Regions from separate parts of the Polaromonas sp. P1_F9 genome, predicted to be linked through region 2. Evidence: predicted binding sites of a transcription regulator. Region 2 holds the regulator's gene; each other region holds the start of a gene.
What was found. Region 2 encodes LexA, which represses DNA repair genes until DNA is damaged. Its sites were predicted from a motif close to ACTGTATNNNNATACAGT; they were not measured.
Positions count from the first base shown of each region.

Region 1: a site for LexA is predicted at 3,155-3,172, ahead of AC1DYR_RS05930 (DNA topoisomerase IV subunit B). Genes of this name have one in related genera too.
Region 3: a site for LexA is predicted at 4,666-4,683, ahead of AC1DYR_RS05755 (PA0069 family radical SAM protein). Genes of this name have one in related genera too.

Region 1 covers NZ_JBFUBT010000002.1:181,772-192,000, forward strand. Annotated here, with positions in the region: gene parC (DNA topoisomerase IV subunit A) at 1-138, opposite strand, end outside; gene AC1DYR_RS05925 (lytic transglycosylase domain-containing protein) at 266-1,138, opposite strand; gene AC1DYR_RS05930 (DNA topoisomerase IV subunit B) at 1,138-3,108, opposite strand; gene AC1DYR_RS05935 (MFS transporter) at 3,299-4,519, shown strand; gene AC1DYR_RS05940 (SDR family oxidoreductase) at 4,711-5,523, shown strand; gene AC1DYR_RS05945 (class I SAM-dependent methyltransferase) at 5,520-6,119, shown strand; gene dapA (4-hydroxy-tetrahydrodipicolinate synthase) at 6,225-7,109, shown strand; gene bamC (outer membrane protein assembly factor BamC) at 7,141-8,286, shown strand; gene AC1DYR_RS05960 (MBL fold metallo-hydrolase) at 8,335-9,108, shown strand; gene AC1DYR_RS05965 (hypothetical protein) at 9,286-9,420, shown strand; gene AC1DYR_RS05970 (hypothetical protein) at 9,665-10,180, opposite strand; gene AC1DYR_RS05975 (JmjC domain-containing protein) at 10,211-10,229, opposite strand, start outside.
Region 2 covers NZ_JBFUBT010000003.1:24,840-35,068, reverse strand. Annotated here, with positions in the region: gene lpxK (tetraacyldisaccharide 4'-kinase) at 1-174, shown strand, start outside; gene AC1DYR_RS09115 (Trm112 family protein) at 155-337, shown strand; gene kdsB (3-deoxy-manno-octulosonate cytidylyltransferase) at 375-1,133, shown strand; gene adk (adenylate kinase) at 1,320-1,976, shown strand; gene AC1DYR_RS09100 (asparaginase) at 2,072-3,028, opposite strand; gene lexA (transcriptional repressor LexA) at 3,169-3,873, shown strand; gene AC1DYR_RS09090 (D-2-hydroxyacid dehydrogenase family protein) at 4,542-5,549, shown strand; gene AC1DYR_RS09085 (type IV pilus assembly protein FimV) at 5,609-7,744, opposite strand; gene AC1DYR_RS09080 (3-hydroxyacyl-CoA dehydrogenase) at 7,801-9,321, shown strand; gene AC1DYR_RS09075 (oxepin-CoA hydrolase, alternative type) at 9,469-10,229, shown strand, end outside.
Region 3 covers NZ_JBFUBT010000002.1:138,081-148,309, forward strand. Annotated here, with positions in the region: gene AC1DYR_RS05735 (phosphoethanolamine transferase) at 1-1,271, shown strand, start outside; gene AC1DYR_RS05740 (transporter substrate-binding domain-containing protein) at 1,403-2,200, shown strand; gene AC1DYR_RS05745 (amino acid ABC transporter permease) at 2,295-2,963, shown strand; gene AC1DYR_RS05750 (GNAT family N-acetyltransferase) at 2,984-3,424, opposite strand; gene AC1DYR_RS05755 (PA0069 family radical SAM protein) at 3,513-4,610, opposite strand; gene AC1DYR_RS05760 (hypothetical protein) at 4,759-5,025, shown strand; gene AC1DYR_RS05765 (DOPA 4,5-dioxygenase family protein) at 5,104-5,451, shown strand; gene AC1DYR_RS05770 (acyltransferase family protein) at 5,523-6,608, opposite strand; gene AC1DYR_RS05775 (NAD(P)H-dependent flavin oxidoreductase) at 6,683-7,645, opposite strand; gene AC1DYR_RS05780 (acyl-CoA dehydrogenase) at 7,744-9,534, opposite strand; gene AC1DYR_RS05785 (electron transfer flavoprotein subunit alpha/FixB family protein) at 9,626-10,229, opposite strand, start outside.

The sequences.
Region 1 (10,229 bases), on a different contig from region 2:
GCAAATGTCAGGCAAGGCGCGGCCCTTGACAACGCTGAGCGCATATTCAAGGTAAGCCCGCTGCGCGTACGCAGCCAGGGAATCCTGGTCGGCGGGTTCGGGAATAGGGGCTACTGCGTCCGGTGTAAAGAGATCCATCTTGAGTTTGGCTTGGCGGGTAAGGTGGCGTGACGCATGCCGGCACACGCGGGTGCGGCTGGCACAGGGTTACAAAAGGAATGCCGTTTTTCAGGCTGCCGGGCTGAACACACGGCGCATTGTGACCTCAGTTCTGCTCGGGCTGGGCCTCTGCCGTAGCGGTGGAGACCACAGTGGGCGACACCATGTTGCTGCGGCCGGTTGCGCCGCCCATCATTTCCATGCGGACACGGCCGGCCATCATGCTGGGCGGCTTGAGGTGGTTATAGAGCTGCATCACGGTTTTGACGTAGTTTTTTGTTTCAGGGTAATTGGGGATCTTGTTGCCCGCGCGCTGCACGGCGCCCTCGCCGGCGTTATAGGCCGCGACCGCCAGTTCAAGCTGACCGGGGAACATGGCAATCAGGTCGCTGAGGTAGCTGGAGCCCGCCCGGATATTCGTCTTGGGGTCGGTGAGCTTTTTGTGGATGGTGGAATCCTTGGTAGCCCGCACGCCGTAGCGCTCCGCTGTTGGTGGAATCAACTGCATCAGCCCGACCGCGCCCTTGGGCGAAACGGCCTGGGTGTTGAATCCGGATTCGGTGGCGATCAGGGCCTGCAGCAGCTCGTAGTCGATGCCATGCTTGGCGGAAGCTTCGCGCAACAGGTGCTTGACGGCCTTGTAATTGGGCGACACATCAAAATAAGCCAGCAGCTTGGGCGGCGCATTGGCCACGCCGGTGGCCCGGTTGGCGCCGTTGCCGACGGCTTTGCCGCTTTTGGCAACGTTGTCGCCTGCGCTGAAACTTTCAGCGCCACGGAAGAAAAGCTCATACCGCTCATCCAGCCGCACAGCCGAAAAATGCGCAATGCCGTCTTTGTCCACATAGCCCCAGATGTCGGCCCGGGCTGGCGCCGCAAACAGCGTAGCCAGCCCAAAGACGGCCAGGGGCAGGGCCAGCGCGCGTAACAGGCGTGCAAGGCGCGGCAAGGCTGAATACAACGTCAAAAAAGAATTCATCAAATATCTATTTCCACGGCGTCACCGTGCAACTCCATCAGTTCGCGGCGCGCTGCGGCCTCGCCTTTGCCCATCAGCTTGGTGATGAGCGTCTCGGTTTGCAGAAAATCCTGGTTGCCCAGTTGCACGGGCAACAGGCGGCGGGTGTCAGGATTGAGTGTGGTTTCCCATAATTGTTCCGCATTCATCTCGCCCAGGCCCTTGAAGCGGCTGATGCTCCAGGCACCTTCTTTTACGCCATCCTTGCGTAACTTGTCCAAAATGGCAATCAGCTCGCCTTCGTCCAGGGCATACACCTTGGATGCCGGTTTTTTGCCACGGGCCGGCGCGTCTACCCGGAACAGCGGCGGCCGGGCCACATAGACATTACCTGATTCGATCAATTTGGGGAAGTGGCGGAAAAAGAGGGTCAAAAGCAGCACCTGGATGTGCGAGCCGTCCACATCGGCGTCACTCAGGATGCAGACCTTGCCGTAGCGCAGGCCGGAGAGGTCTGGGGTGTCATTGGGGCCGTGCGGGTCCACCCCGATGGCGACCGCGATGTCGTGGATTTCGGTGTTGGCAAACAGGCGGTCGCGCTCGACCTCCCAGGTATTGAGCACCTTGCCGCGCAGCGGCAGGATGGCCTGGCTTTCCTTGTCGCGACCCATCTTGGCGCTGCCGCCGGCCGAATCGCCCTCGACCAGGAAGACTTCGTTGTGCGCCAGGTCCCGGCTTTCGCAGTCGGTCAGCTTGCCGGGCAGCACGGCGACACCGGAGCCCTTGCGTTTTTCGACCTTCTGGCCGGCTTTCTGCCGGGTTTGGGCGGCCTTGATGGCCAGTTCGGCCAGTTTGCGGCCGTAGTCGACGTGCTGGTTAAGCCAAAGCTCCAGCGTCGGCCGCACAAAGCTGGATACCAGCCGCACCGCGTCGCGTGAATTGAGGCGTTCCTTGATCTGGCCCTGAAACTGCGGATCGAGCACCTTGGCGCTCAGGACATAGCTTGCGCGGGCAAAAACGTCTTCCGGCAAGAGCTTGACCCCCTTGGGCAGCAGCGAATGCAGGTCGACAAAGCTCTTGACGGCATTGAAGAGGCCGTCGCGCAGGCCGCTTTCATGCGTGCCCCCGGCGCTGGTGGGAATCAGGTTGACGTAGCTTTCGCGCACCGGCTGGCCCTCTTCGGTGAAGGCCACGCACCACTGCGCGCCCTCGCCTTCGGCAAAACTCTCGTGCGAAGCGTCGGCAAAACCTTCGCCCTCAAACATCGGGATCACCGGGTCGCCGGTCAGCGTCTGCATCAGGTAGTCGCGCAGGCCGCCCTTGTAGAGCCAGGTCTGGGTGTCTTTGGTTTTCTCGTTGGTGAGCGTGACCGTGACGCCGGGCATCAGCACCGCCTTGCTGCGCAGCAGGTGCGTGAGCTCGGCCATGGGCAGCGCGGCCGATTCGAAGTATTTGGAATCGGGCCAGGCGCGGACGGTAGTGCCCGTCTTGCGGTCTCCCTCGCCGTTTTTGCGCAGGTGCAGCTTTTCAATGACGTCGCCGCCCGAGAACACCAGGTGGGCGACCATGCCTTCACGGTAAGAGGTGACTTCCAGCCGCTTGGACAGCGCATTGGTCACGCTCACGCCGACACCGTGCAGCCCCCCCGAGAAGCTGTAGGCGCCGCCCTTGCCCTTGTCGAATTTGCCGCCCGCGTGCAGCCGGGTATAGACGATCTCGATGACCGGCACCTTTTCTTCAGGGTGCAGGCCGAAAGGAACGCCACGGCCGTCGTCATCCACGCTGACCGAGCCGTCAGAGTGCAGCGTGACCTTGATCTTCTTGCCAAAGCCGGCCAGGGCCTCGTCGGCGGAGTTGTCCAGCACTTCCTGGATGATGTGCAGGGGGTTGTCGGTGCGGGTGTACATGCCCGGGCGCTGCTTGACGGGCTCCAGGCCCTTGAGCACGCGGATCGAACCTTCGGAATATTCGGTGGGTAGTTTGTCAGCCATGGCAGATGAAAGAATTGCCGCAATTGTAGTCGGGGCCGGCAAAGTAACTGTATAGACATACAGTCAACCTGATTTGAGACACGGAACGAAGTGCGGCCCGGGCAGTGTTTTGCCATTTTCGTTACAGTCGGCAGATAGCGCGTTCTCCGCTCCAGACCTTTCTTTTTTCGCCGCTCGCGGCGGCCCGTCCATGACCACCGAAACCAAAAAACTCTCCATGCTGCAGGTCCTGATCTGCGGCGCCACCATCGTCACGCTGTCCATGGGCATTCGCCACGGTTTTGGCCTCTGGCTACAGCCCATCACGCAGGCGCAGGGCTGGACGCGCGAGACTTTTGCTTTTGCGCTGGCGGTGCAAAACCTGTCCTGGGGCGTGTTCGGCATCTTCGCCGGCATGGCGGCTGACCGCTTTGGCGCCTTCCGCGTGATCGTGGGCGGCGCGCTGCTGTACGGGCTGGGCCTGGTGGGCATGGCGCTGTCACCCACCGGTTTCCTGTTCACCCTGACTGCCGGCGTGCTGATTGGTGCCGCACAGGCCGGAACCACTTATGCCGTGATTTACGGCGTGATCGGGCGCAATATTTCAGCCGACAAGCGCTCCTGGGCCATGGGCGTGGCCGCGGCGGCGGGCTCGTTCGGCCAGTTCCTGATGGTGCCGACCGAAGGTTTCCTGATCAGCAGCCTGGGCTGGAAAGAGGCTCTGCTGGTGCTGAGCGGCGCGGTGCTGCTGATTGCGCCGCTGGCGCTGGGCCTGCGCGAAAGTGGGTTCACCGGTGGGCAGCCCGCCAAGCGTGAGCAAACTATCCTTCAGGCGCTGCGCGAGGCTTTCAAGTACCCGAGCTTTCAATTGCTGATGGCGGGCTACTTTGTCTGCGGCTTCCAGGTGGTGTTCATCGGCGTGCACATGCCCAGCTACCTCAAGGACAAGGGCCTGTCTCCCCAGGTGGCAAGCTATGCGCTGGCGCTGATCGGCCTCTTTAATGTGTTCGGCACCTATATTGCGGGCTCGCTGGGCCAGAAAATTGCCAAGCGCAAGATCCTGGCGACGATTTATCTCTCGCGCGCGGTAGTCATTGCGGTGTTCCTGGCGGCGCCGCTTAGCCCCCTGAGCGTTTACATCTTTGCCAGCCTGATGGGCCTGCTGTGGCTGTCGACCATTCCGCCGACCAACGCCGTCGTGGCGCAAATCTTCGGCATCCAGCACTTGTCGATGCTGGGCGGCTTTATCTTCTTCAGCCACCAGATCGGTTCCTTCCTGGGCGTCTGGCTGGGCGGCTACTTATATGACCGCACGGGGAGCTACGACATCGTCTGGTACATCGCGATTGCATTGGGCGTGTTTGCCGCGCTGGTGAACCTGCCTGTGCGTGAATCACCGATTGCACGCGCGGCCGTGCCCCAAGGGGCCTGACATGGCCAAAAGAATCGGCCTGTGGACGCTCGCGATCATCGCGTCGCTGGGGGTGTTTGCCCTCTACACACGGCCGGATTTCCTGTTCACACTCGCCAACCAGGTCTGGGCCTGCTTCTAGTGCAAGGCCCTGTCCAGGGGTTTTATGTGTGTTTTGGGCTGCGGCCCAATCAGGACGGGCGCAAGCAGCTATGAAAACAATAGTAATTACCGGAGCCTCGGACGGCATAGGCGCTGAAATGGCGCGGCAATTGGCCAAAACCCACGGCGCCGGCGTGGCGCTGGTGCTGGCCGCGCGCAATGAAGCACTGCTCAATGAGGTTGCGGGCCAATGCGTTGCCCATGGGGCGCTGACCCTGGCCGTCAAGACCGATGTGTCGCATGAAGACCAATGCCGCCAGCTGGTGGCCGCCGCCATCGGCCGGTTCGGGCAAATCGATGCCTTGATCAACAACGCAGGCATGTCGGCACAAGCCCTTTTTGAAGATGTCAAGGCCCAGGACCTGGCTTGGTACGAACAGCTGATGCGCATCAACCTCTGGGGCAGTGTCTGGTGCACCCATGCCGCCCTGCCCTATTTAAAAGTGCGCCACGGGAGCATCGTGGCGGTCTCCAGCCTGGCGGGCCTGATCGGCGTGCCGGGCCGCACCGCCTACAGCGCCACCAAATTCGCCATGACGGGCTTCTTCGAGGCATTGCGCGCCGAGCTTAAAACGGCCGGGGTCAGCGTAACGACGGCCTACCCGGGCGTGGTCGCCACCCGCATCCGCCACCGCGGCTTTAACGCGGCCGGCGTGGCGGCAGGTGCCAGCGGCCTGAAAGAAGACGACGCCATGAGCGTGGAAGAATGCGCACGGCTGATCGTGCAGGGCATGGAGCGCCGCGACCGCGAAGTCGTCATGACGGCCAAGGGCAAGCTGGGCCGCTGGCTCAAGCTGATCGCGCCGGGCCGGGTCGAAGAAATGGCGCTCGCTGCGCTCAAAGACGACGTAAAGCCAACATGACCACGGCGCACGGCACGGAACCACCCTCCGCCTGGGTGCGGCGCTGGGCGCACCTGGTGCCTGAGCGCGGCCTGGTGCTGGATGTGGCCTGCGGCTACGGCCGCCACGCTCGCTGGTTTTATGAACAAAATCACCCTCTGGCCCTTGTGGACTGTTCTCAAGCAGCTATCGAATTCGTAGCAAATTCGCTTCCCGCACAAGCGGTTGAGGCCGTGGTGGCCGATATTGAAGAAGGCCCCTGGCCCTTTGAAGGACGACAGTTTGCGGCCGTCGTCGTCACCAATTACCTGTGGCGGCCGCTCCTGCCCACGCTGCTGGCCAGTCTGGCGCCGGGTGGCGTGCTGATTTACGAAACTTTTACGCAGGGCAATGAAACGGTGGGCAAGCCCTCACGCCCCGACTTTTTGCTGCGTCCCGGTGAATTGCTGCAGGTCTGCCAGGGCTTGAGAGTGGTGGCCTTCGAGGAGGGTTTTGAGGAGCGTCCGCCGCGCTTTGTCCAGCGCATCGCCGCCGTCCGCGAATCAGCCACCACTGCGGGTTTATCCGCCCCCCTTCATACCGCGGATGGGGGGCCACCCCGCTATAGACTGACCTAGGCTCTGGGTAGAATGCAGGATTGGCCTTTTCCGGGGCCGGCTTGAAGCTGTTCAGGCCGGAACACCCCAGATACCTGCATGGCCGCGAACGTTTACAAGCAGAGCATGAAACCCATTACTGGCAGCATCGTTGCACTGGCAACGCCCTTGCACGACGACGGCAGCGTAGATTACCCCACCCTGCGCAAGCTGGTTGACTGGCACATTGCCGAAGGGACCGACTGCATTGGCGTGGTCGGCACCACCGGCGAATCCCCAACCGTCAATGTCGAAGAACATTGCGAAATCATCCGGGTGTCGGTTGAGCAGGCCAAAAAGCGCATGCCCATCATGGCCGGCTGCGGCGCCAACTCAACGGCCGAAGCCATCGAATTGGCCAAATTTGCCAAAGGCGTTGGCGCGGACTGCCAGCTGCAGGTTGTCCCCTATTACAACAAGCCCACCCAGGAAGGCCAGTACCGGCACTTCAAGGCGATTGCGGAAGCGGTTGGCGACCTGCCCACCGTGCTTTACAACGTGCCCGGCCGCACCGTCGCCGATATGGCGCATGCCACCGTGCTGCGCCTGGCCCAGGTGCCGGGCATTGTCGGCATCAAGGAAGCCACCGGCAACATCGAGCGTGCGCAGTGGTTGATCAAGGAAGTGCCCAAGGGCTTTGCCGTGTATTCAGGCGACGACCCGACCGCCGTGGCGCTGATGCTTTGCGGCGGCCAGGGCAATGTCAGCGTGACGGCGAACGTCGCGCCGCGCCTCATGCACGAGCTGTGCGTGGCCGCCGTGGCCGGCGATGCCCGCCGCGCCATGGAGCTGCAACTAAAGTTGCTGCCGCTGCATCGAAACCTGTTTGTCGAAGCCAACCCGATTCCCGTCAAGTGGGCCATGGCCCGGATGGGCCTTTGCGGCGGCACATTGCGCCTGCCGATGACGCCGCTGGAAACATCGAACGAAGCCGCCGTGGAAAGCGCCCTGCGCATCTGCGGCCTGATCTGATTTGCCTGATCTGATTTTTAAGGGAACCCAAGTGAAGATATTGCCAACACATCCTGCATTTTCCAAAGCCCGGAGCGCCGCAACCGTGTCTGCACTGGTTGCCCTCGGCCTGCTCGCCGGCTGCTCCTCCATCAGGGATGTGATGGAAGGCGAACGCGTCGACTACAAAAGCAGCGGCGCCAAAGCTCCTTCCCTGGCGGTCCCTCCCGACCTGACACAACTGAGCCGCGAAACCCGTTATGTGGTGCCCGGCACTGCGGTGTCCGCCAGCAGCTACCAGGTGGGCCAGCCAACCCAGGCCGTACAAACCGCAGCTGTGACCGTGGGCGACGTTCGCATCGAACGCGCAGGCACCCAGCGCTGGCTGGTGGTGAACCGGCCTGCAGACAAGCTCTGGACACCCGTGCGCGATTTCTGGCTGGAAAGCGGCTTCCTGCTGTCGCAGGACCAGGAAAACCTCGGCATCATGGAAACCGATTACGCGGAAAACCGCGCCAAGCTCCCGCAGGATTTCATCCGCAACACCATCGGCAAAGTATTCGACAGCCTTTACTCCACCGGTGAGCGCGACAAGTTCCGCACACGGCTGGAGCGCCGCCCTGATGGCGGCACGGAAATCTATGTCAGCCACCGCGGCATGGTCGAGGTGCTGACCGGCGTCAAGGCAGGCTCCACCGGCGGGGACAGCACCATGTGGCAACCCCGCCCTGCCGACCCGGAGCTGGAAGCCGAATTCCTGCGCCGCCTGATGGTCAAGCTGGGTGTCACGCAAGAGCAATCGAAGGCCCTGGTGGCCGCCGGTGCGAACAAACAAACCTCGCGGATCGCCACGGTCAACAACCAGCCCGTCGTGCAGATCGACGAAGGCTTTGAACGCGCCTGGCGCCGCGTCGGCCTGGCGCTGGACCGCACCGGCTTCACGGTTGAAGACCGCGACCGCAGCCAGGGAACCTACTTCGTGCGCTACGTCGAGCCCATTGTGAACAAGACTGAGCCCGGTTTCTTCAGCAAGCTGTTCAGCGGCTCGCCACCGGCGGTGCCGCCACTGAAATACCGCATCGCGGTCAAGAGCCAGGGCGAAAGCACCACGGTGTCGGTTCTCAATGCCCAGGGTGCGCCTGAAGCATCGACCAATGCCCAGCGCATCATTCAGGTGATTGCCGACGATTTGCGGTAAATCCCGGTTCGTGACCTTGTTCATCCCGACTGACGATTCCATACCGGTGTGTTGAGGTTCAAAAGCCTGGGCAGTGGCAGTTCAGGCAATGCCACACTGGTTGAAGCGTCGGGAATCACGCCGCTTCGCATTCTTGTCGACTGCGGGCTGGGGCTCAAGCACCTGCTCTACAGGCTCGGTGAGGCGGGGCTGCAACCCGAAGACATCCACGCCGTGTTCATCACCCACGAGCATGGTGACCACATTGGCTGCGCCCGGTCACTGTCGCTTCGCTACCGGATCCCGGTCTGGATGAGCCATGGCACTCACGCAGGCATAGGGGCACCGGATTTTGACGGGTTGCTGCACAAGGCACGCGACGGGAAAGCCATTGACCTCGGCGGCATGCAGCTGACGCCTTTTACGGTGCCCCACGACGCCCGGGAACCCTTGCAGCTCAGCTGTACCGACGGCTCGGCGAAGCTGGGCATTCTGACCGACCTCGGCCATGCCACTTCGCATGTCCTGGAACACCTTGGCGGCTGCGATGCCCTGATGCTGGAGTGCAACCACGATTCCGACATGCTGGCCCAATCGTCCTATCCCGCGTTCCTGAAGCGGCGTGTGGGCGGTCAATATGGACATCTCTCCAATACGGCCGCTGCGGATGTTGTCCGCGGCGTCATGCATCACGGACTACGTCACCTGGTGGCAGCCCATCTCAGCGCGCAAAACAACCGGCCAGAGTTGGTGCAAGACCTGATGGCCGCAGCCGTGGGTTGGGACGCGGAAGACATCATTGTGGCCAGGCCCGACGTCGGCACACGCTGGATCCATATCTGAAAAAGCGTCGCGGGCCCTGCAATGCAGGTGCATGCCGGCCATGGCGGCAACCAAGCGCCCATAAAAAAAGCCGCCTCGCGGCGGCTTTTTTCGACTCGCTGAAGAATTACTTCGCAGCGCTGGCTGGAGCGGCGGTAGCAGCGGCTGCAGCGGCGGCAGCGTCAGCAGCAGGTGCCGATGCAGCAGCGGCAGGAGCCGATGCGTCAGCAGCTGGAGCAGGAGCTGGAGCTGGTGCAGCAACTGGAGCTGGTGCCGGTGCTGGAGCTTCTTCTTTCTTGCCGCAAGCAGCCAGAGCAACAGCGGCAACGATAGCTGCCAAAACGAGTGACTTGTTCATTTTTACGATCCTTGATGATATTTAAGAAAACAATTTCCGGAAATTGCCAAAAGAAAACCCAAACCGGAATTCAAGTTATTTTTGACCGGGGAAAGGACTCGAGCTCTTTCTACCCAGCTTTAAATTATATGCCGGATATTACAAACAGGAACGCAAGCCGGAAAACCCTAAGCCAGCCTTTACAGGCCTGTAGCGCCCTCAGACGCAAAAATGCCCGCCTCAAAGCCCCAGCGTGGTGGCGGGGAACGACGGCGAACTTTTCAGCAAACGCTCATTGATTCGCTCCCTCAACGCCACCCGCCTGGCTACCTCAGAGCCGGCAATGCCAGTGCAGCGCTGCACATCCAGCCGTTCAAAGACCCAGCCGGGGCCGAGCAAGGCGCTGGGCATATCGTCCGCCGCACCCGACGTATTGGCGCGGCATTCCACAATGTGCGCCCAGGTACGCCGCCAGGTGACGAACCGGGCGTGCCGCCTGAGCACTTCATCGTAGTTTTTGGCCAACATTGTGAATTTCCGGCCCGTCATGGACCAGTCATTCAGCGCCTGAACGACTGCACGTTCTCCCAGAGGCCAGTCTTCGAAATCGGGATCGCACACAATGATTTCACGCCACCCCTGTACGGCTGCCGCTGAAAGCGACTGCCTGATCAACTCCGTGAAATCGCTGCGGCCGGTAAACCGGCCTTCCAGCAAGGCGGGCGGCAGGGCAGAACTGGTTTTTTCCGTATCCATAAAACGTCTCCAGGCTGTTTGGCAAGCAGGTCAGTCGTCTTTCCCAGGC
Region 2 (10,229 bases):
TGCACCGAAAAAGACGCTGTCAAGCTTTTTGCACTGCAGGGCACGTCACAAAAGGAGGTTCTGGCCGTGCCTTTGGTGTTTACGCCCGAACCAGCGTTCTTTGCCGCACTCGATGCCCGGCTGGCCCCGCTGATTTCTCCCTTACCATCAGGCCATGGACACCAAACTGCTTGAACTGCTGGTCTGCCCTGTGACCAAAGGCCCGCTCGACTACGACCAGGAAAAACAGGAACTTGTTTCCCGCAGCGCCCGCCTCGCCTACCCGGTACGCGACGGGCTTCCCGTGCTGCTGGAAAGCGAAGCGCGGACCTTGACCGACGAAGAGCTCGGCCTGTGAACGGGTCCTTGAAAAACACAGGCAAGACCCCGAAAGCATGAGCTTCACCGTCCTCATTCCGGCCAGACTGGCCTCTACACGCCTGCCCAACAAGCCGCTGGCCGACATCGGCGGCGCACCCATGGTCGTGCGTGTGGCGCAGCGCGCGATGCAGAGCACTGCCCTGCGCACCGTCGTCGCAACCGACAGCGACGAAATCATCGAAAAATGCGCGTCTTTCGGCATCGTCGCCGTGCTGACACGAGGAGACCACCCCAGCGGCAGCGACCGGCTTGCGGAAGCCTGCAGCGTGCTGGGACTCGCGGACGACGACATTGTGGTGAACGTGCAAGGTGACGAGCCGCTGATTGACCCGGCCTTGATCGACGCGGTCGCGCGCCTGCTCATCGTGCGCCCGGACTGCGCCATGAGCACGGCGGCGCATGCCATCCAGCAGCTGGCCGACCTGAACAACCCCAACGTGGTCAAGGTGGTGCTTGACGCGCGCCATACGGCCCTTTACTTCAGCCGCTCACCCATTCCGGCCGCGCGCGACTTTACCGGCAAGGCGTGGTGGGAGGCCGGCAGCAGCCTGCCCCGGCCACTCCGGCACGTCGGCATTTACGGCTACCGGGTGGGATTTCTGCGGGAGTTCCCGCGCCTTCCCCAGTCGCCACTCGAGCAACTGGAGTGCCTTGAGCAACTCCGGGCGCTGTGGCACGGCCATCGCATCGCCGTGCACATCACCGGCGACGCGCCCGGGCCGGGCGTTGACACCCCGGAAGACCTGGACCTTGCCCGCAAGCTGTTTTCCTGACCTGCCCTCCTGGCATAACGCCGGCTCGTAAGTTGCTGTCAGGGGTGCATGCTATCCTTGGGAAAAACACAAGTGTGAGGCCTGCAGGACGTGTCGGCAGCCCTCCATACCTGTCAAGCAGCCCCTGCGGAAACCGGCCGGCGGTTCGGGACTGACTTCAAGAATTCATAAAATCCGAGGACATCCATGAGACTGATTTTGTTGGGCGCGCCTGGCGCGGGCAAAGGGACGCAAGCGACCTTCATCTGCCAGAAGTACGGCATTCCCCAGATTTCCACCGGCGACATGCTTCGTGCGGCCGTCAAAGCCGGCACGCAGCTGGGCATTGAAGCCAAAAAAATCATGGACTCGGGTGCACTGGTCAGCGACGACCTGATCATCAATCTGGTCAAAGAGCGCATTGCCCAGCCCGACTGCGCCAAGGGCTTTCTGTTTGACGGCTTTCCGCGCACCATTCCGCAGGCCGACGCCATGAAGTCTGCCGGCGTCAAGCTGGATTACGTTCTTGAAATCGACGTCCCCTTCGACGCCATCATCGAGCGCATGAGCGGACGCCGTTCGCACCCCGCCTCAGGCCGTACCTATCACGTCAAGTTCAATCCGCCCAAGGTCGAAGGCAAAGACGATGTGACCGGCGAGTCGCTGATCCAGCGCGATGACGACAAGGAAGAAACCGTCCGCAAGCGCCTGGAGGTTTACAGCGCCCAGACCCGTCCGCTGGTGGAGTACTACTCCAGCTGGGCAAAGTCAGAGCCTGAACTGGCCCCAAAATACCGTGCCATCAGCGGCATGGGCGGTGTTGACGAGATCACCGCCCGGGCGTTCAAAGCGCTGGCGGGTTGAATCGAGCCTCCAGCGAATCCATCTGCATCCCAGAGCCGTCAGCCCGACGGCTTTTTTCATTCCGTTCCCGGCAGACCGGAATCGGAAGTCGGGGTTCAGCTTTGCGCCAACAGCTCAAGCATCATCGCTATCCTCGCCTTCACGGGGCTCAGCCCCTGCGAATCAGAAAACAGATCCCCCGGTGTGGGCAAGACCCGGCCATTGAGACACCTTGTCGCACAGACGACCCGCACCCCCGCAGACCGCGCACGAAGCAAGGCCGCTTCCAGCGCATGGTGCAAGGTGCCATTACCCGTGGCAGCCACCACCAGCCCCTGAATACCCTGCACCAGCAACGCGTCCACGACCGCACCACTGGCGCCGGCATGGTTCATGACAATCTCAACGCGCGGCCACTGGAACGGAATTATGGGGTTTACTATCATTTTGATAGCTGCTAGTGCTTGTTTTACATGGGCTTCAGGCCAATTTCGCATTAACCTGAGCGATCCTTCCTCCACATAGCCAATCGGCCCGGCATCACCGGAGTCAAAGGCGTCCACCTTGTAGGTATGCACTTTCTGCACGTCCAGCGCGCTGTGGATGGTTCCGGCACACACCGCAACAACACCCCTAGCCCCTGCATGACGCGCCACCGCCATGGCATCCAGCATGTTCTGGGGGCCGTCAGGCACCAGCGCCGTCGCGGGCCGCATGGCGCAGGTCAGCACCACAGGTTTATCGGGGCGGCACACCGCATGAAGGAAATATGCTGTTTCTTCCAGCGTGTCCGTTCCGTGCGTGATGACAATGCCCTGCACGTCCGGCTGGGCCAGAAAGTGACTGACGCGGCCGGCCAGCCGCACCCATACCTCGAAGCTCATGTCCTTGCTGTCGACCTGCGCGACCTGCTCGGTCATCAGGGGGCCGAACCTGGCCAAAGGCGGGACCGCCGCAACAAGTTGTTCAACGCCCACCTGGGCAGCGATATAGCCGATGTTGTCCGACGCACTCGCAGCCTGCCCGGCAATCGTGCCGCCAGTGCCCAGAATCACAATATTTTGAGGATGCATAAAACGTAAACTTGCAATCTTTTAAAAACTGGATGAAAATACAGTTACTGGATATTAAAACAGCTACGGCAACGTTGCGTACCCAAAGCCAGCAGGCAATACGCAAGCGGGCTTAAGTTGTGATTCAAGGAGCAACAGTGATGAGCACACTCGATAACTTTTCGCATTTTCCCCCTGAGGCTCCCAAGCTCACTGCGCGCCAGCAGCAAATTCTGGAATTGATCCAGAGCGCCATCGCGCGCACGGGCGCCCCGCCTACCCGTGCTGAAATCGCCGCCGAGCTTGGCTTTCGCTCTGCCAATGCCGCCGAGGAGCACTTGCAGGCGCTGGCCCGCAAAGGCGTCATCGAGCTGGTCAGCGGGACCTCACGCGGCATACGTCTGCGCAACGACGCCCTTCGCAGCCTGAACGAATCCAGAATCAAACAGTTTTCCCTGCCGTTGCAAAGCCTGGCCCAACTCGCCCTACCTCTGGTGGGGCGGGTTGCTGCTGGCAGCCCGATTCTCGCGCAGGAACATGTCGAGCAAACCTATTATTTTGAAAGCAGCCTGTTTCAGCGCCAGCCCGACTACCTGCTCAAGGTCCGCGGCATGAGCATGCGGGACGCAGGCATCATGGATGGCGACCTGCTGGCCGTCAAGCAATCCAAGGAAGCCAAGAATGGTCAGATTGTCGTGGCCCGGCTGGGTGATGAAGTGACCGTCAAGCGCTTTCGCCGCAACAAGCACCTGATCGAACTCCTGCCCGAAAACCCGGACTTTAAAACCATTGTGGTCGAGCCCGGTGAGCCTTTCGAGCTGGAAGGCCTGGCCGTCGGTCTCATTCGCAACACGATGCTGATGTAGGCCGCTCACCTGGCCGCGCACCAGGTGGCGGGCGTTTGGCCTTTGTGGTGGCCAACACCCTGGTGCGAGGCCTTCCTGGCAATTTGCCAGTCTGCAATCCTGCCTGTGTAAACCTCTCTCATACAGGAGTTCATCATGGGAATCACCAGTTTTTCATACTCACCAATGTTGTCAGTGTTGCTTGCACCCGTGCAGGCATTGGTGTCATTGTTTTTGCCGGCGCAGGGCATGGCTGGGGCAAGCCGGCTTTCCGCGCCAGCCGGCGCACAGCTCAGATCTCACCAGCTTGCGCTACCCTTTGCTTCCGGCGATTTCGCGGCAACGCGCGCCCCGACTGCGCGCGCAACCGGCGCTCTTGCCGTCCAACGCTCTGTCAAGGAGTCCCGCCCCAGCCGGCTGCGAGTTGTTCGTGAGTTTGATTCCAACGTCAGCCCTGCGTGTGCCGGCCGTATGGTGATATCCGGCCGCATGGCCGACGTCTGTGCAGAACTTGAGCGCATGAGCCAGCGGGAAGCCCCTTTGCGATAACCGGTACGGAAAACACCTGCCAAAAGTTCAGCCCTGGGCGTTTTGCGGCGCAATCTGGCGCGTTTCCTTGAGATACAAAATCCCAAGTCGGAAGTGACCCCGGCGGAAAGGAAGAAAAATCTTGCAGGCACAATATCGGCATGAATATTGTGATCCTCGACGACTACCAGGACGCGGTGCGGAAGCTGACCTGCGCGGCCAAGCTTGAAGCCTACCCCGCCAAGGTCTATACCAATACCGTTAAAGGCATCGGCCAGCTGTCCGTCCGCCTCAAGGATGCCGATGTCATCGTCCTGATCCGGGAGAGAACCCAGCTCAACCGGCAAGTTATTGAAAAGCTGCCCAAACTCAAGCTGATTGCCCAGACAGGCCGTGTCGGAAGCCATATAGATGTCGCGGCTTGCACAGAACGCGGCATCGCGGTTGCCGAGGGCATTGGGTCTCCTACGGCACCCGCGGAGCTGACCTGGGCACTGGTGATGACCGCCATGCGCCGCATTCCCCACTATGTAGCCCACTTGAAGCATGGCGCCTGGCAGCAGGCAGGGCTCAAGTCAGCCTCGATGCCACCCAACTTCGGCATTGGCTCCGTCCTCAAGGGCAAGACATTGGGGGTATGGAGCTACGGGAAGATCGGGCAAATTGTGGCCGGCTACGGCAGGGCCTTCGGCATGCGTGTCGTCATTTGGGGCCGCGACGCGTCGCTGGAGCGGGCACAGGCCGATGGCTTTGAAGTCGCAGCCAGCAAAGCCGAATTCTTTGAGCAAAGCGATGTATTGAGCCTTCACCTGCGGCTCAACGCGGAGACACGCGGCATCGTCACACTGGAAGACCTGTCGCGCATGAAAACCACGTCCCTGCTGGTGAATACGTCAAGGGCGGAGCTTATCGAACCGGAAGCGCTGATTGCATCCCTCAATCGCGGACGGCCCGGCCTGGCGGCCATTGATGTGTTTGAATCAGAGCCCATCCTGCAAGGCCATGCGCTGCTCCGTCTCGAAAATTGCATTTGCACGCCGCATATCGGCTATGTTGAACAGGACAGCTACGAGCTGTACTTTGGTGCGGCGTTTGACAATGTTGTCAACTTCATCAAGGGCACGCCTACCAATATCGTCAATCCGGGTGCCCTGCAAGTACGGCGCTGACGCAACGCGCCCAGCCTGGTCAGGTGCTCGCAAAACGGAGCCCAAGCTGAAACTTTCGCTCAAGTTTTCTGCGTCGACCCTGAAGAATCTGGAAAGTCGAGGTCAAACTCGATGAGATTGTTGGCAGCGGCTTGCGGCGGCCGCGCACCAGCGTCGATCGATGGAAACGGCGCCAGGTCCCCACCCTCACCTGCACTCAAATCAATATCAAGGCCAAGCCGGGGGGACGCGGGAGGCTGCGTCGGGTCGGTTGCACCTGCCACGGCAGGAGATGGCAAGGGCGCTACGATCTGGAACCGGGCTGACAGCGGCTGGATGCTGGTGGGTCCAAAGCCTGCGACGCTTGGGAGCGTATCCGGCATGGTCGGAATCGACGGTGCGTCCGATGGTTTGACCAGTGCTTCGGCTTCGCCGGGCGGCCGGCTAACAATCCTTTTTGCGATCGAGTGGAGGAGCAACAGCTCGCGATAGGCGGCCAGGCTGAAGACCTCTCCCCGCGAATCCGGTTTGCGGAATATGGACTCTTCAAGTACGTCGAGTACCTTGGGCGTTGGCCAGAGGGCCTCAATCCGCGAGAGGGCCTCCGTGTAATACTCCAGATCGTGCGTATTCGCCGCGTATTCGTCGAATGCCGGCACCTTGGCATTGAACATCTTGTTGAAGTCCGTACGCAACGCGTCGTAATCCTCCCGGCGTCCCAAGCTGTGATAGAGGTCAAACAGGTCGAGATAGACGAGCGCGCTTGTTTCCACGTTGTCCATGATGTGGTGGCGCAGAACATCTACGGCCTTGTCGGGCCGGCCGAGCGACAGGAAGAAATCGGCCTGTTGCTGCACATCAAACAGCTCTTCGGCATTCACAATCCGCGGCATGCTGCTGATCCCGCTCAGGCTAGGCAGAAATTCCGAAGGGAATCTGGATTCGGCAACCCTTGGGCGCGCCACGGCGCTTGAAGCCGGCGTATTTTTCGGCGCCTCGGAAAATGGTTCGCTGGGATCGAAATCAACCAGCGAATCGGGCAAAGGCCCGGCGCTCAACGATTCAGCTTCTGGAGCCCTGCGTAAATAGGCCTTCCCGGTGTTACCCGCACCCTCAGTCACATAAGGCGCGCTGTCTTCGGCAAACCCTTTGCCCCACCATGATCCCCGGCTGACACGGTTTTGTTGTCGGCTACGCATCCACAGTACCAGGATCGCCAGAAGGGAGGCGGCCAGCAAGGCGTAAAGGGCGTATACGAGCCAGTTGTTATAGCGTTCGCCGCGTGCCTGCTCAAGCTGTCCACGCATTTCCGTCACAGCTTTTTCGGTTTTCTGGCTTTGCGCGAGCATGCCGGCAACGTCGGCTTCCAGCGACTTCAGGCGCTGGTTGTCTCGCACCATGTCTTGCGGCTGGGCATTCAGCGCCTGCCACAATGCGGCGGCGGCAGCGCGCTGCTGGGCGTCTGTTGAGGGCTCCGTCAGCAGCTCCGGCGAAGACCGGAGCACAGGGTCGCGCTCGGCCGCCATATCAATGGGGTCAAGTTTCAGGCGAGAACGGGGCTTATCCGCCGGCTTGGATGCGGACTTGCCAGCCCCGCGGACAGCAGGCGTTGTCTGCGGCAACCCAACTGAAGTAGCCGATCGCAATTCACTGCCTCCGGGAGGCGGGACTTTTCCGGACCTCGCTCTTGGGGCTTTTCCCGGACTGGAGGGCGCGGAGCCTGCCTGTGCCTTTGTGGCGTTGCCGCCGGCGCCAGCAACACCAGGCATCTGCGCCACCAGAGGCGCAGTCGCCACGGCTTCTCCGCCGACAGCGGGAATCGGGCTGGTGTTTTCTCCGGCCACTTCCGCCAGCAGCACATACTTGCGCGTGTTTTTCTGCAGGCATCCTTCACGCACATAGAGTGTCACCACCGGCTCATCGACGCCGGAGCTTGTGCGGATGCGGATCAGCGCTTCACCGGAAGCGCCTTGCGACGTGATGACACGAACTTTGTCCTGGGGAACCTGGCTGTCGCCAAAAAACACATCAGCCGCCACGCAGACTGCAGACAGCCCTTCCGCGCCGTCCAGTTGCGCCGACAGGGTGACATCAAGGGGACGTCCGACAAGAGTGGCGCCGCGCATGCGCCCAAGCGACAAGGCCATGCTGTGGACGGCAACGCCCATCAGCAGAACGCCAAGGAGATATTTGACAGGCTTCTTGGCAAGTTTCATGGGGTTGGCAATTTTGACACGGGACCCTGACAAATACGGTCGGCCATAATTCAGGCATGGAAGTAAATTACACGAATGTGGGAATAGTTGGCACCGGCGCCATGGGGCGCGGCATTGCGCAGATCGCAGTGCAGGCCGGTAGCACCGTCAGGCTGATGGACGCGCAGGCAGGCGCCGCGGAAAAAGCACGCGAGGCCATTTGCGCCCAATGGGACAAGCTGGTTGAAAAAGGCCGCATCGACGCAGCCGCAGCAGCCGGGCACAAAGACCGGCTGCTGCTGGCTTCCACCCTCGCCGACCTGACGGCTTGTGACCTCATCATTGAAGCCATCGTGGAGCGGCTGGAAGTCAAGAAGACCCTGTTCTCGGAACTCGAGGCGCTGGTACCTGTGCACACCGTTCTGGCAAGCAATACCTCCTCGCTGTCCGTGACGGCCATCGCCGCAGGTCTCAAGCACCCCCAGCGCATGGCCGGTTATCACTTCTTCAACCCCGTGCCGCTGATGAAAGTCGTGGAAGTGATCGCGGGCCTGAAGACCAGCCCCGCGGTGTGCGAGGGCCTCAGCCAATACGCCCGGCAAATGGGCCACACACCAGTGCAGGCGCAAGACACGCCCGGCTTCATCGTCAATCACGCCGGCCGAGGCTACGGCACCGAAGCGCTGCGCATCGTCAGCGAAGGCGTCGCCGACTTCGCCACCATAGACCGCATCCTGCGCGACCAGGCAGGCTTCAAGCTGGGCCCTTTCGAGCTGATGGACCTGACCGGGCTCGACGTCTCCCATCCCGTGATGGAGTCAATCTACCACCAATACTACGAAGAAGCCCGCTACCGTCCCAATGTGATCACCGCGCAGCGCCTGGCCGGCGGCGTGCTGGGCCGCAAGACCGGTGAAGGCTTTTATCGTTACACCGACGGCACCATGCAAGTTCCGCCCGAGCCGGCCGTCCCTGAGGTAACCGGACTTCCGCCCGTATGGGTCTCGCCGCGTGCTTCACGCCGCTCGGAGCTGTTGCAACTGCTCAAAAACCTGGGCGCCAAAATCGAGACCGGCGCCTCCGCATCGCCGCAGGCCCTGATGCTGGTGGCGCCCCTTGGCTTTGACATCACCACCGTCGCCGTCGTGGAGCGGCTGGACCCGGCCCGCACCGTGGGCATCGACATGCTGATCGACGACGCAGCCACCAGGCGGCGCGTACTGGCGACCAATCCGGCCACCCGCACCGACATGCGCGACGCCGCCCATGCCCTCTTCGCCCGCGACGGCAAAGCGGTCAGCGTGATCCGCGACAGCGGCGGCTTTGTCACCCAGCGCGTGGTGGCCACCATCGTCAACATCGCCAGCGACATTTGCCAGCAAGGTATTTGCAGCCCGAAAGACCTTGAGACGGCCGTGACGCTGGGCCTCGGTTACCCCTTGGGCCCGCTGGCCATGGGTGACCGCTATGGCCCCACCAATGTGCTGGAAGTGCTGTTCAACATGCAGACCGTTTACGGCGACCAACGCTACCGCCCTTCCCCCTGGCTGCGGCGGCGCGGCGCCATCGGCCTGAGCCTGTTACACCAGGAGGAATAGCACCCCCTTCGGATGCTCACTTCGTGTAGCACCTTCCCCCCTTCAGGGGGCGGCGCCTGCGGCCTGGCGAAGCCAGTTCCGCGGCCCCCTCTGGCGTGAGAATCCCTTCTCGGCGACTACACACTCTTTCGTATTGGAACAACTGACATGGCAGGCGCAATCAAAGGTACGAGCGAGGGTCAGACCCTTATCCTGACGATCAGCAACCCCGAGTTCAAGAACGCGCTCGGCCCCGATATTTACGCAGCGGGCATTGAGGCGCTGAATGCCGCTGAAAACAACCCCGACATCCGCAGTGTGGTGATTACCGGCGAAGGCGCCATGTTTTGCGCCGGGGGCAACCTGCAGCGACTGGAGGCCAACCGCCGCGAGGCGCCGGAGGTGCAAGCCCAAAGCATTGAAGGCCTGCACAACTGGATCGACTCGATCCGGACTTATCCCAAGCCGGTGATCGCCGCCGTGGAAGGCGCCGCCGCCGGCGCGGGTTTTTCACTGGCGCTGGCCTGCGATTTCGTCGTTGCAGCGGACAACGCCGTGTTCGTGATGTCTTACAGCACGGTGGCGCTCTCACCTGACGGCGGCGGCAGCTGGACCCTGGCGCGCGCCTTGCCGCGTGCGCTGGCCAGCGAGCTGCTGATGGCCGGTGAACGCATAGGCGCGCGACGGCTGCATGATTTTGGCCTGGTGAATCGCGTTACGGCCCCGGGCGAGGCCCTGGCCCAGGCGCTTGAACTGGCCGACAACCTGAATGCGCGCGCACCCAACGCGCTGGCCAGCATCAAGGAACTCATCAACGACGCAGCCGGCAGCACGCTGACCGAGCAGCTCACCCGCGAACGTGATCACTTCGTGCGCAACCTGCACGACGCCAACGCGGGCGAGGGCATAGACGCCTTCCTGAACAAGCG
Region 3 (10,229 bases), on a different contig from region 2:
CCACGGTGACGGCGCTGGCGGTCCTGCCGATGGTCTTCTTGTGGCGGCAAAAGGTCAGGCGCGCAGGCGCGGTGCGACAAGTGCTTGTCAACGCGACCACCTTCACCGGCGCCTGCGTGTTGCTGGTGCTGGTGGTGTTTGTGTTCTTCCAGAGCATCGCCTCTGTGATGCGCAACTACACGTATGTGCGCTACCTGATCAATCCACTCAATTCCTATTACGCGCTCGGCGCCATCGCAGCCAAGCCTTTCCAGCGCGACGAATCCGTCGTGCTCCCTCTGGGCGAAGACGCCAGACTCGGCGCCAATTACACAGCCCAAACCAAACCGCCGTTGCTGCTGCTGGTGTTGGGCGAAACAGCGCGCAGCGCCAACTTTTCACTCAACGGCTACGGCCGCCCCACCAACCCGCTGTTGGCCAAAGAAAACATCGTGAGCCTGCGCAATGCGTGGTCGTGCGGCACCAGCACGGCTGCGTCGGTGCCTTGCATGTTCTCCAATTTCGGGCGTGAAGCCTATGATTCGCGGCCCACCAACTACGAAGGCATGCTGGACGTGCTGCAGCGCGCGGGCCTGGCCGTGCTGTGGATCGACAATCAATCGGGCTGCAAAGGCGTGTGTGACCGCGTGCCCAACATGAACACCGTACAGCTCAAAGTACCAGGCCTGTGTGATAGCGGCGAATGTTTTGACGAAGTCATGCTGCACGGCATTGACGAACGCATTGCCGCGCTGCCGGCCGAGCGCCGCGCCAAAGGCGTGGTGGTCGTGATGCACCAGATGGGCGGCCACGGCCCGGCGTATTACAAGCGCTCGCCGCAAGCTGTCAAAAAATTCCTGCCCGAGTGCACCGACAACGCGCTGCAAAGCTGCAGTCGCGAAGGCCTGCTCAATGCGTACGACAACAGCATCGTCTACACCGACAAATTGCTGGCGTCTTCCATCCAGTGGCTCAAGGCGCAAGAAGCGCGCAGCGCACCCGCCCTGCTCTACCTCGCCGACCATGGCGAGTCGCTGGGCGAGAACAACCTCTACCTGCACGGCATGCCCTATGGCATCGCACCCGAGGTGCAAAAACGCGTGCCGTGGATCACCTGGCTCTCGCCCGGATTCGAGCAGCGCAACAAGCTGACCACCGCGTGCCTGAAGCAGCAGTTGGACGCGCCAGTGAGCCACGACAACTACTTTCACTCGGTGCTCGGCCTGATGAATGTGCAGACCAGCGTCTACAAGCCCGCGCTCGACATCTACGCCCACTGCGCCAAGCCCTGAGTTCACGCGCAGCGTCCGCGAAGCATCCGGATTCGCCGTAGGGCTTTTGCTGCCGCGCATGCACCAAAGTGGCGGCAGATTTAATATTCAATATTCATCTCAATAACAATTCTCTTATGCAAGAGTTGAATATGAATATTCGCAAGGCCGCCGCCTCCACTATCACTTCCACACTCCTTTTGACGCTCGCGCTCAGCGCCAGCGCAGCCGACCTGCTCGACACCGTCAAGCAGCGCGGCACACTCAAAGTGGCGCTCGAAGGCACCTACCCGCCCTTCAACTACAAAGAGGGCGGCCAACTGGCCGGCTTTGAAGTAGAGCTGGCCAATGCCCTGGCGCAAAAGCTGGGCGTCAAAGCCGAGTTCTCCACCAGCGAGTGGAGCGCCATCCTGGCGGGCCTGCAGGCCGGCAAATACGACGTCGTGATCAACCAGGTCGGTATCACCGATAAACGCAAGGAGACCTTTGACTTCTCCGAGCCCTACACCATTTCGGCCCCGCAGCTGATCATCCGCAAGGACGAAAAGCGCGAGTTCAAGACGCTGGCCGACCTCAAGGGCAAAAAGCTCGGCCTGGGCCAGGGCACCAACTACGCCGACATCGCCAAAAAAGTGGGCGGCATCGACGTGAAAACCTACCCCGGCGCGCAAGAGTATTTGCAGGATCTGGCATTGGGCCGCATCGACGCCGCGCTCAACGACAGCCTGCTGATTCCGTACATCGTCAAGCAGACCAAGCTGCCGCTCAAGCCCGGTGCACCCGTGGGTGACCTTGAAAAATCCGGCATTCCTTTTGTGAAGAACAACCCGAAGTTCAAGGCCGCCATCGACAAGGCGCTGGCAGACCTGCAAGCCGACGGCAGCTTCGCGAAGATCTCCACCAAATGGTTTGACCGCGACGTGAGCAAGCCGCCTGTCGCCGTGAAATAACCGAAGTAACATTCGATCAGCCGCGCGCCGCCTTCCGGCAGGCGCCCTGAAACACCCCGGCTCTTCGCCGGGGTTTTTATTTGTGGAGACTCCCATGGATCTGTCTGGCTTGACCCAGTTGCTGCGCGACGCTTTGCCGCTGATGCTCAAGGGCGCCGCGTGGACGCTGCTGCTGGCAGTGGCATCTGTTTTCTTCGGCGCCATCGTCGGCACCCTCGTGGCCGTCACGCGGCTGGCCAAGGTGCCTGGGCTTTCGCAATTTGCAACGCTGTATGTCAGCTGCATGCGCGGCACGCCGCTGCTGGTGCAGCTCTTTGTGATTTATTTTGGGTTGCCCAGCATCGGCATCCAGTTCGACCCGATCAGCGCGGGCATCCTGGGCCTGAGCCTGAATGTGGGAGCCTACCTTTCAGAAACCATTCGCGGCGCGATCAACGGTGTGGAACACGGCCAATGGAATGCAGCCCGCAGCCTGGGCCTGACGCAAGCGCAAACGCTGCGCTATGTGATCGGCCCGCAGGCCCTGCGCCTGGCAGTTCCCAGCCTTTCGAACAGCCTGATCAGCCTGATCAAGGACACCTCGCTGGTGTCGGTGATTGCCGTGGGCGAGCTGATGCTGGCGACCAAGGAAGTGATTGCCACGACCTTTCAGCCCTTTCCGCTGTACCTGGCGGCGGCGGGCATTTACTGGGCGATGAGTGCCTCATTCGAAACGCTGCAGAAAAAGCTCGAAGTGCGCCTCAACCGCAGCTACCTGCGCTAGCGAAGCACCGGTCACCAAAATCAGGTGTCGCTGATCAAACCACTCTGAATCGCCTGCTCGGTATTCGCAAAAATCGCCATCGCGGTCAGCATGTGCCGAAAGCCAAGCTTGCGGTAAAACGGTTCCTTGCCGGCGACCGCATACAGGATGATTTTTTTGTGGCCACTGGAAAGCTTCACCAGCGCCGCCACCATGTCTTTGCCCATGCCTGATCCCTGCCGGTCCGGCGCCACTGCGATGTCGCAGATGTAAGAGCAGTCCCTGCCGTCTGCTACCGCACGGCCGGCGGCAATCAGCCTGCTGCCCTCATACACAAAGCACTTGAACATGCTGTTGGAGAAGACGATCTGCAGGTCCGCAGGCTTCTTGTCGCCCAAGGGGGCAAGGCGGTAGAGATTGGAGAGCTCTTCCCAGTCCGCATCGGCCATGCCTTCCGATGAATATTTCCACTCGAGGGCCAAGGTGAACTCCTTTAATTTTCAGACAGCATGAGGTGTGATGCACACACTTGTTGGACTATAGCCCTCGCGTCGAACTGACGCGTGCCCCTCAGAACAGCCTGCCCTGCCCTTCGGCACCCGCAGCCGCTGGCGGCCGGAACCGGCTCAGATCCAGCTCAATACGCTGGCGATTAAAGCCGATCCGGTTGCAGGCTTTCTCAAAACGCTGCTTGATGAGCTCAGCCCACAGGCCGTGGCCCTTCATGCGCGTGGCGAAGTCGCTGTCGTAGTCTTTGCCGCCACGCATTTCGTGGATGCGCGCCATGATGCGCGCGGCGCGCTGCGGGTAGTGCAGCTCCAGCCACTCCTTGAAAATGGGCGCCACTTCCCAGGGCAAGCGGATCACGGTGTAGAACGCGCTGCGTGCACCGGCCTCCCAGGCCGCCTCCAGCACATGCTCCATGTCGTCGTTCACAAACGGGATTTGCGGCGCCACGCTCACGCCGACAGGAACGCCGTGCTCTGCCAGCGTGCGTATGGTGCGCAGGCGCCGATGCGGTGCGGCCGCGCGCGGCTCGAGCTTGCGCGCGAGTTCGCCGTCGAGCGTGGTGATGGTCACGTAGGAGGCGGCTAGCTTGTCGGCGGCCAGCGGCGCCAGCAAGTCGAGGTCGCGCTCCACGCCGCTGGATTTGGTGATCAAAGAGAACGGGTGCCGCACTTCCTGCATCACCTCGATGATGCCGCGCGTCAGTCGCAGCTCGCGCTCGGCGGGCTGGTAGCAGTCTGTGGCCGAGCCGATGTTAAGCAGCTTGGGAACATAGCTGCGTTTGCGCAGGTCGGCGCGCAACACCTCGGCAATGTTGCGCTTGGCGATGATTCTGGTTTCAAAGTCCAGCCCCGGCGAAAGGTTCAGGTAGCTGTGCGTGGGCCGCGCATAGCAGTACACGCAGCCATGCTCGCAGCCGCGGTACGGGTTGATGCTGTAGTCAAAAAAGATGTCGGGCGAATCGTTGCCGACGATGGCGCTGCGGGCGTCTTCCATCGTGACCGTGGTTTCGATCCGGGGCGCTTCGTCCGCCGCGCCTTCTTCCAGCGTTCCCCAGCCATCGTCCCATGCGTTGCGCACGTCTTTCTCAAACCGGTGCGGCATGCGCGTAGCAGTGCCCCGGCCCTTGATGGCATGGAGGGGGATGACGGCGTCGGACATGGGTCAACAGGATTTTGGTTGGAGGCAGGGCAGCGCTCGGCAGGGGCGCATAGATACTGTATATAAATACAGTATATTCAAACAAAAACCCTTTGGCAAATGCCTGCGGCAGTGCCCGCAATAATGGGTTTAAAGCAGGAGACATACCATGGCACACATACTGGCAAAACTCACCGGCGCGCCGCTGGCCGCCGTCAAACAACAGCTGAAAGATGACGCGGACGAACATGCGAAGCAAGGCATGCACCTGGAGCATCTTTGGCAAAACGCGGAAGACGCGGCCGAGGTGTTTTTTCTGTTTCAGGTGAAAGACCTGGCGCATTGCCAGCGGCGCATGAAGCAGACGCATGCAAAAGCCCGCGAAGAAAACCCCGATGTACCGCTACCGACCCTGATGTTTCTGGAGGATGCCTGAGGCTCATCCAACGCGTGATTGATACGCCCCTTTTCTATTTTTCCATTTTTCCTTCCCTCTCCTCCCTTCCGTTTCACCATGATTCAGCGACCTGAAAACCTTTATGCCCGCTACCACGCCCACGTGTATTTCGGGCCCGGCACCGTTGAGCAGGCACGTGCCCTGTGCGAAAAAGCTGGCGCGCTTTTCGGGATTGCCGTGGGGCGGGTGCATGAACGAGAGGTGGGACCGCACCCGCGCTGGAGTTGCCAGCTGGCATTTGACCGTGCGGCGTTCGGCAGCGTCATTCCCTGGCTCGAAGAACACCGCGACGGGCTGGATGTGTTTGTGCACGGGCTTACCGGTGACGACCTGGCCGACCACACCACGCATGCGTCATGGCTGGGCGAGCCTGCCGCGTTGAAGCTGGAGATGTTCAGGCGGTGAGCCGGGCTCCGGTTGAATGCTATTAATTCAATAGCTGCTTGCGCCCGTCCAGAAAGGCGAAGAGCTGCTTTTTAACGCAAATAAAAGCGACTCAGCCAGCGCGGCCGCAAAGGAATCGGCCGAGATTCCACCGACTGATACAGCACCCAACCCGCCAGCAGCGACAGCAGGAACGCCGACAACAGGCCCAGGACGTTTGCCGCAAGTTGCGTGGGCCAGAAATGGCTCACGATGGCATTAACCAGCAGGCACACCGGAAAGTGGATGAGGAACACAGAGTAGGACATGCGGCCCAACTGCACCAGCCGGCGTTGCTGCAACCACCGCACCGGCCAGGCACCTGGCTGCAGCACCGCCAGCCCGACCAGGCCGAAGGCGGTAACGAGCGCCACGACCAGGCGCCCCCTGAAATCCAGCGCCAGAGCCAGCCCGCCCATGACCGCCAGGGTCACGAGCCAGAAGCTGCGCCGCGCGCCGAGACGGTTTGCGGCCCAGAAGGCCAACATGCCCAGGGCATAGGAGCCGCAAAAATAGAGGGCGGTGACATCAAAGGCCGGCAGGCGGTTAAAAAACAGCAGCGAGGCCAAGGCGACCATCAGAATGAGGCTGACGCCGAGCGGGGCCGAAACCGAAGTGGTGTGTGTTGCGTCGCCGTCATGCGGCTGAAACTGGAACCGCCGGGCAAAGGCAAAAATGAGAACCGCCATGGCGTAGAGCTGGAAGTCGATGGCCACGTACCAGACACCGGCAGAAAGCGCGTCCTGCCCGAGCAAGTCCTGCAGCAGCAGGACGTGGGCCAGTAGCTGGTGCACCGTAGGGACCTCCGGCACCGAATGATGTGCGAACCAGGGCCTGACCAGCGCGGCCACGAGCATGCTCACGGCCAGCGCCACCAGATAGGGTTTGACGAGCCGCCAGTAGCGGCGAAAAATCAGGGCGCCAGGTGCGCCGAACACGGCCACACCCTGTGGCGCAAGCGAGGCCGCCGCCAGAAAACCACTCACGACGAGGAACACCTGCACAGCCATGCGGCCGTAGTCGTAAAGCCAGTCCATCAGGGCCGGTGCAAACGGGTGCACCACATCCGACATCGGGCCATAAAAAGCCAGGTGATGCAAAACAATGAGGACGCAGGCCAGCCCTTTGAGGGCATCCATGCCGGGAAAGCGTCGGGTTGCGGTTGTCAAAGCGGGTGTTTCAGTCGCAGCGCTGCTCTGGGTACCGATGACGCTTAAGCGCAGACCCGTTGGCGTGCCAGCTCGTACTCGCGCCTGAGCTGGTCCACAAAGGCCGCGGCGCTTTGGACCTTGCTGACAGAGCCAATGCCCTGGCCGCAGCCCCAGATGTCTTTCCAGGCCTTGGACTTGCTGCCCTCGCCGCCGCCAAAGTTCATGGTCTTGACGTCGCCTTCGGGAAGGTTCTCAGGATCCATGCCGGCTGCGCGAATCGACGGCGCGAGATAGTTGCCGTGCACGCCGGTAAAGAGGCTGCTGTAGACGATGTCGTCGGAGTTGCCGTCGACGATGGCCTGCTTGTAGGCGTCGGCCGCGCGCGCTTCGTCTGTCGCGATGAAGGCCGAACCGATATAGGCAAAGTCTGCGCCCATGGCCTGCGCGGCCAGCACCGCGCCGCCAGTAGAGATGGCGCCGGACAGCGCCAGAGGGCCGTCAAACCACTGGCGGATTTCCTGGATCAGCGCGAACGGGCTTTTGACGCCCGCATGGCCGCCCGCACCGGCGGCCACGGCCACCAGGCCGTCGGCGCCCTTTTCAATTGCCTTGCGCGCGAACTTGTTGTTGATGATGTCGTGCAGCACCACGCCGCCATAGCTGTGGGCGGCAGCGTTGATGTCTTCGCGTGCACCCAGGCTGGTGATGTAGATGGGCACCTTGTACTTCACGCACATCTCCATGTCGTGCTCCAGCCGGTCGTTGGACTTGTGCACGATCTGGTTGATGGCAAAAGGCGCGGCGGGTTTGTCGGGGTTGGCCTTGTTGTGGGCTGCCAGTGCCTCGGTGATCTCGGCCAGCCACTCATCGAGCTGCGACGCAGGCCGGGCGTTAAGCGCGGGCATGGCGCCGACGACACCAGCCTTGCACTGCGCGATGACCAGCTTGGGGTTGCTGATGATGAAGAGCGGCGAACCGATGATGGGCAAAGGCAGCTTGTTCAATGCGCCGGGCAGTCTGGACATGGTGGCTCCGTTGTTATTCTGAATTCAAGAAAAAACATGCTGCATCCCTTTACTGACGCGCGCAAGCAGCTATCAAATAAATAGCAGTGTATGCAAGGTCAGAACGCGTCCAGCGCCAGCGCCGTGACGCTGTCTGCGCCTTCCACAATGCTGTCGCGCACGCCAGGCGCCTTGGTCAGCAGGTGGTCGGCGTAAAAGCGCGCGGTGGTGATCTTGGCCTGCATGAAGGCAACATCAACACCCTGGGCGATTTGCTCTTGCGCCACCAGCAGCGAACGCGCCATCTGCCAGCCGGCCACCACATTGCCCGCGAGCATGAGGTAAGGAACGCTGCCGGCAAACACGGCGTTGGGGCTGGCCTTAGTGTTGCCCGCCACGAAATCCACCACATCGATGAATGCCAGGCGCGCGGCCTTCAGGCGCTTGGCCACGGCCAGCGCGTCGGCGCTGCCCTGCTTGAGCAGCTCGCCTTCGGTTTTCTCGATCTGCGCGGCAATCGCCCTGGCCGTCTGGCCGCCGTCGCGCAAAGTCTTGCGGCCGATCAGGTCGTTGGCCTGAATGGCGGTCGTGCCTTCGTAGATGGTCAGAATCTTGGCGTCGCGGTAGTACTGGGCCGCGCCGGTTTCTTCAATAAAGCCCATGCCGCCGTGCACCTGCACACCCAGCGAAGTCACTTCCAGGCTCATTTCAGTGCTGTAGCCCTTGACCAGTGGCACCATGAATTCGTAAAACGCCTGGTTCTGCTTGCGCACATCCGCATCGGGGTGGTGATGGGTCGCGTCATAAGCGGCAGCTGCCACGGAAGCCATGGCGCGGCAGCCTTCAATGTAGGCGCGCATGGTCATGAGCATGCGCTTGACGTCCGGGTGGTGAATGATGGGCGCGCTGGCCTTGATGGAGCCATCGACAGGTCGGCTCTGCACGCGGTCTTTGGAAAATTCCACAGCCTTCTGGTAGGCGCGCTCGGCAATCGCGATGCCCTGCATGCCGACCGCGTAGCGTGCCGAGTTCATCATGATGAACATGTACTCGAGGCCGCGGTTTTCTTCACCGACGATGTAGCCGACGGCGCCGCCGTTGTCACCGTATTGCAGCACGGCGGTGGGCGACGCCTTGATGCCCATCTTGTGCTCGATGCTCACGCAGTGCACGTCGTTGCGCGCGCCCAGGGTGCCGTCTTTGCCGACCATGAATTTTGGCACGACAAAGAGGCTGATGCCCTTGACACCTTCGGGCGCGCCGGTCACGCGGGCGAGAACGAGGTGCACGATGTTCTCGGCCATGTCGTGCTCACCATAGGTGATGAAGATCTTGGTGCCGAAAACCTTGTACGTGCCGTCGGGCTGCGGCTCGGCACGGCTGCGCACCATGGCGAGGTCCGAACCAGCTTGCGGCTCGGTCAGGTTCATGGTGCCTGTCCATTGGCCGCTCACCAATTTTTCAAGGTAGACCGCCTTGAGTTCGTCGGAGCCAGCCGTGAGCAGTGCTTCGATGGCACCATCGCTCAGCAGCGGGCACAGAGCAAAACTCATGTTGGCGGAATTGAGCATTTCGCCGCAGGCGGCACCTATGGTTTTGGGCAAACCCTGGCCGCCAAAATCGGCCGGGTGCTGCAGACCCTGCCAGCCGCCCTCGACGTATTGCCGGAAGGCGTCCTTGAAGCCGGGCGTAGTGGTGACTTCACCATTCTTCCAGCTGGAAGGATTGATGTCGCCGTCGCGGTTCAGCGGCGCAAGCACGCCCTCATTGAACTTGGCGCACTCCTCAAGTACAGCCTGCGCGGTGTCGAAGCCGGCTTCTTCAAAGCCGGGGATTTGCGCGATCTGTTCAATGTTGGCCAGGTGTTTGATGTCAAACAGCATGTCCTTCAGGGGGGCGGTGTAACTCATTTGTCTCTCCACTTAGTCGATGGCTGCCGTCGGTGCGCGGCAAGTCCGGATACAAAAAGGGCGTCACGAAGACGCCCTTTGATGCCTGCAATTACAGTGCGGCAACCAACTCGGGTACAGCAGTGAACAAGTCGGCCTCGAGACCGTAGTCAGCGACGCTAAAAATAGGCGCTTCCGGATCCTTGTTGATCGCCACGATGACCTTGCTGTCTTTCATGCCGGCCAGATGCTGGATCGCACCGGAAATACCGGCGGCGATGTAGAGCTGGGGCGCGACAATCTTGCCGGTCTGACCCACTTGCCAGTCATTGGGGGCGTAGCCCGCGTCAACCGCTGCGCGCGATGCGCCGAGAGCTGCGCCCAGCTTGTCGGCCAGCGGCGTCAGCACTTCGTTGAATTTCTCGCTGGAGCCCATCGCACGGCCGCCGGAGACGATGATCTTGGCGGCCGTCAGCTCGGGGCGGTCGCTCTTGGCGATCTCGGAACCCAGGAAGGTCGACCTGCCGCTGTCGGCAACGCCCGCGGGCGTTTCGATCGCAGCGGAGCCACCAGTGGCGGCAGCAGCGTCAAAGCCGGTAGTGCGCACGGTGATGACTTTGGTCGCGTCCAGACTTTGCACGATGGCGATCGCGTTGCCGGCGTAGATGGGGCGCTCGAAGGTATCGGCGGCATCGACCTTGGTGATATCGGAAATC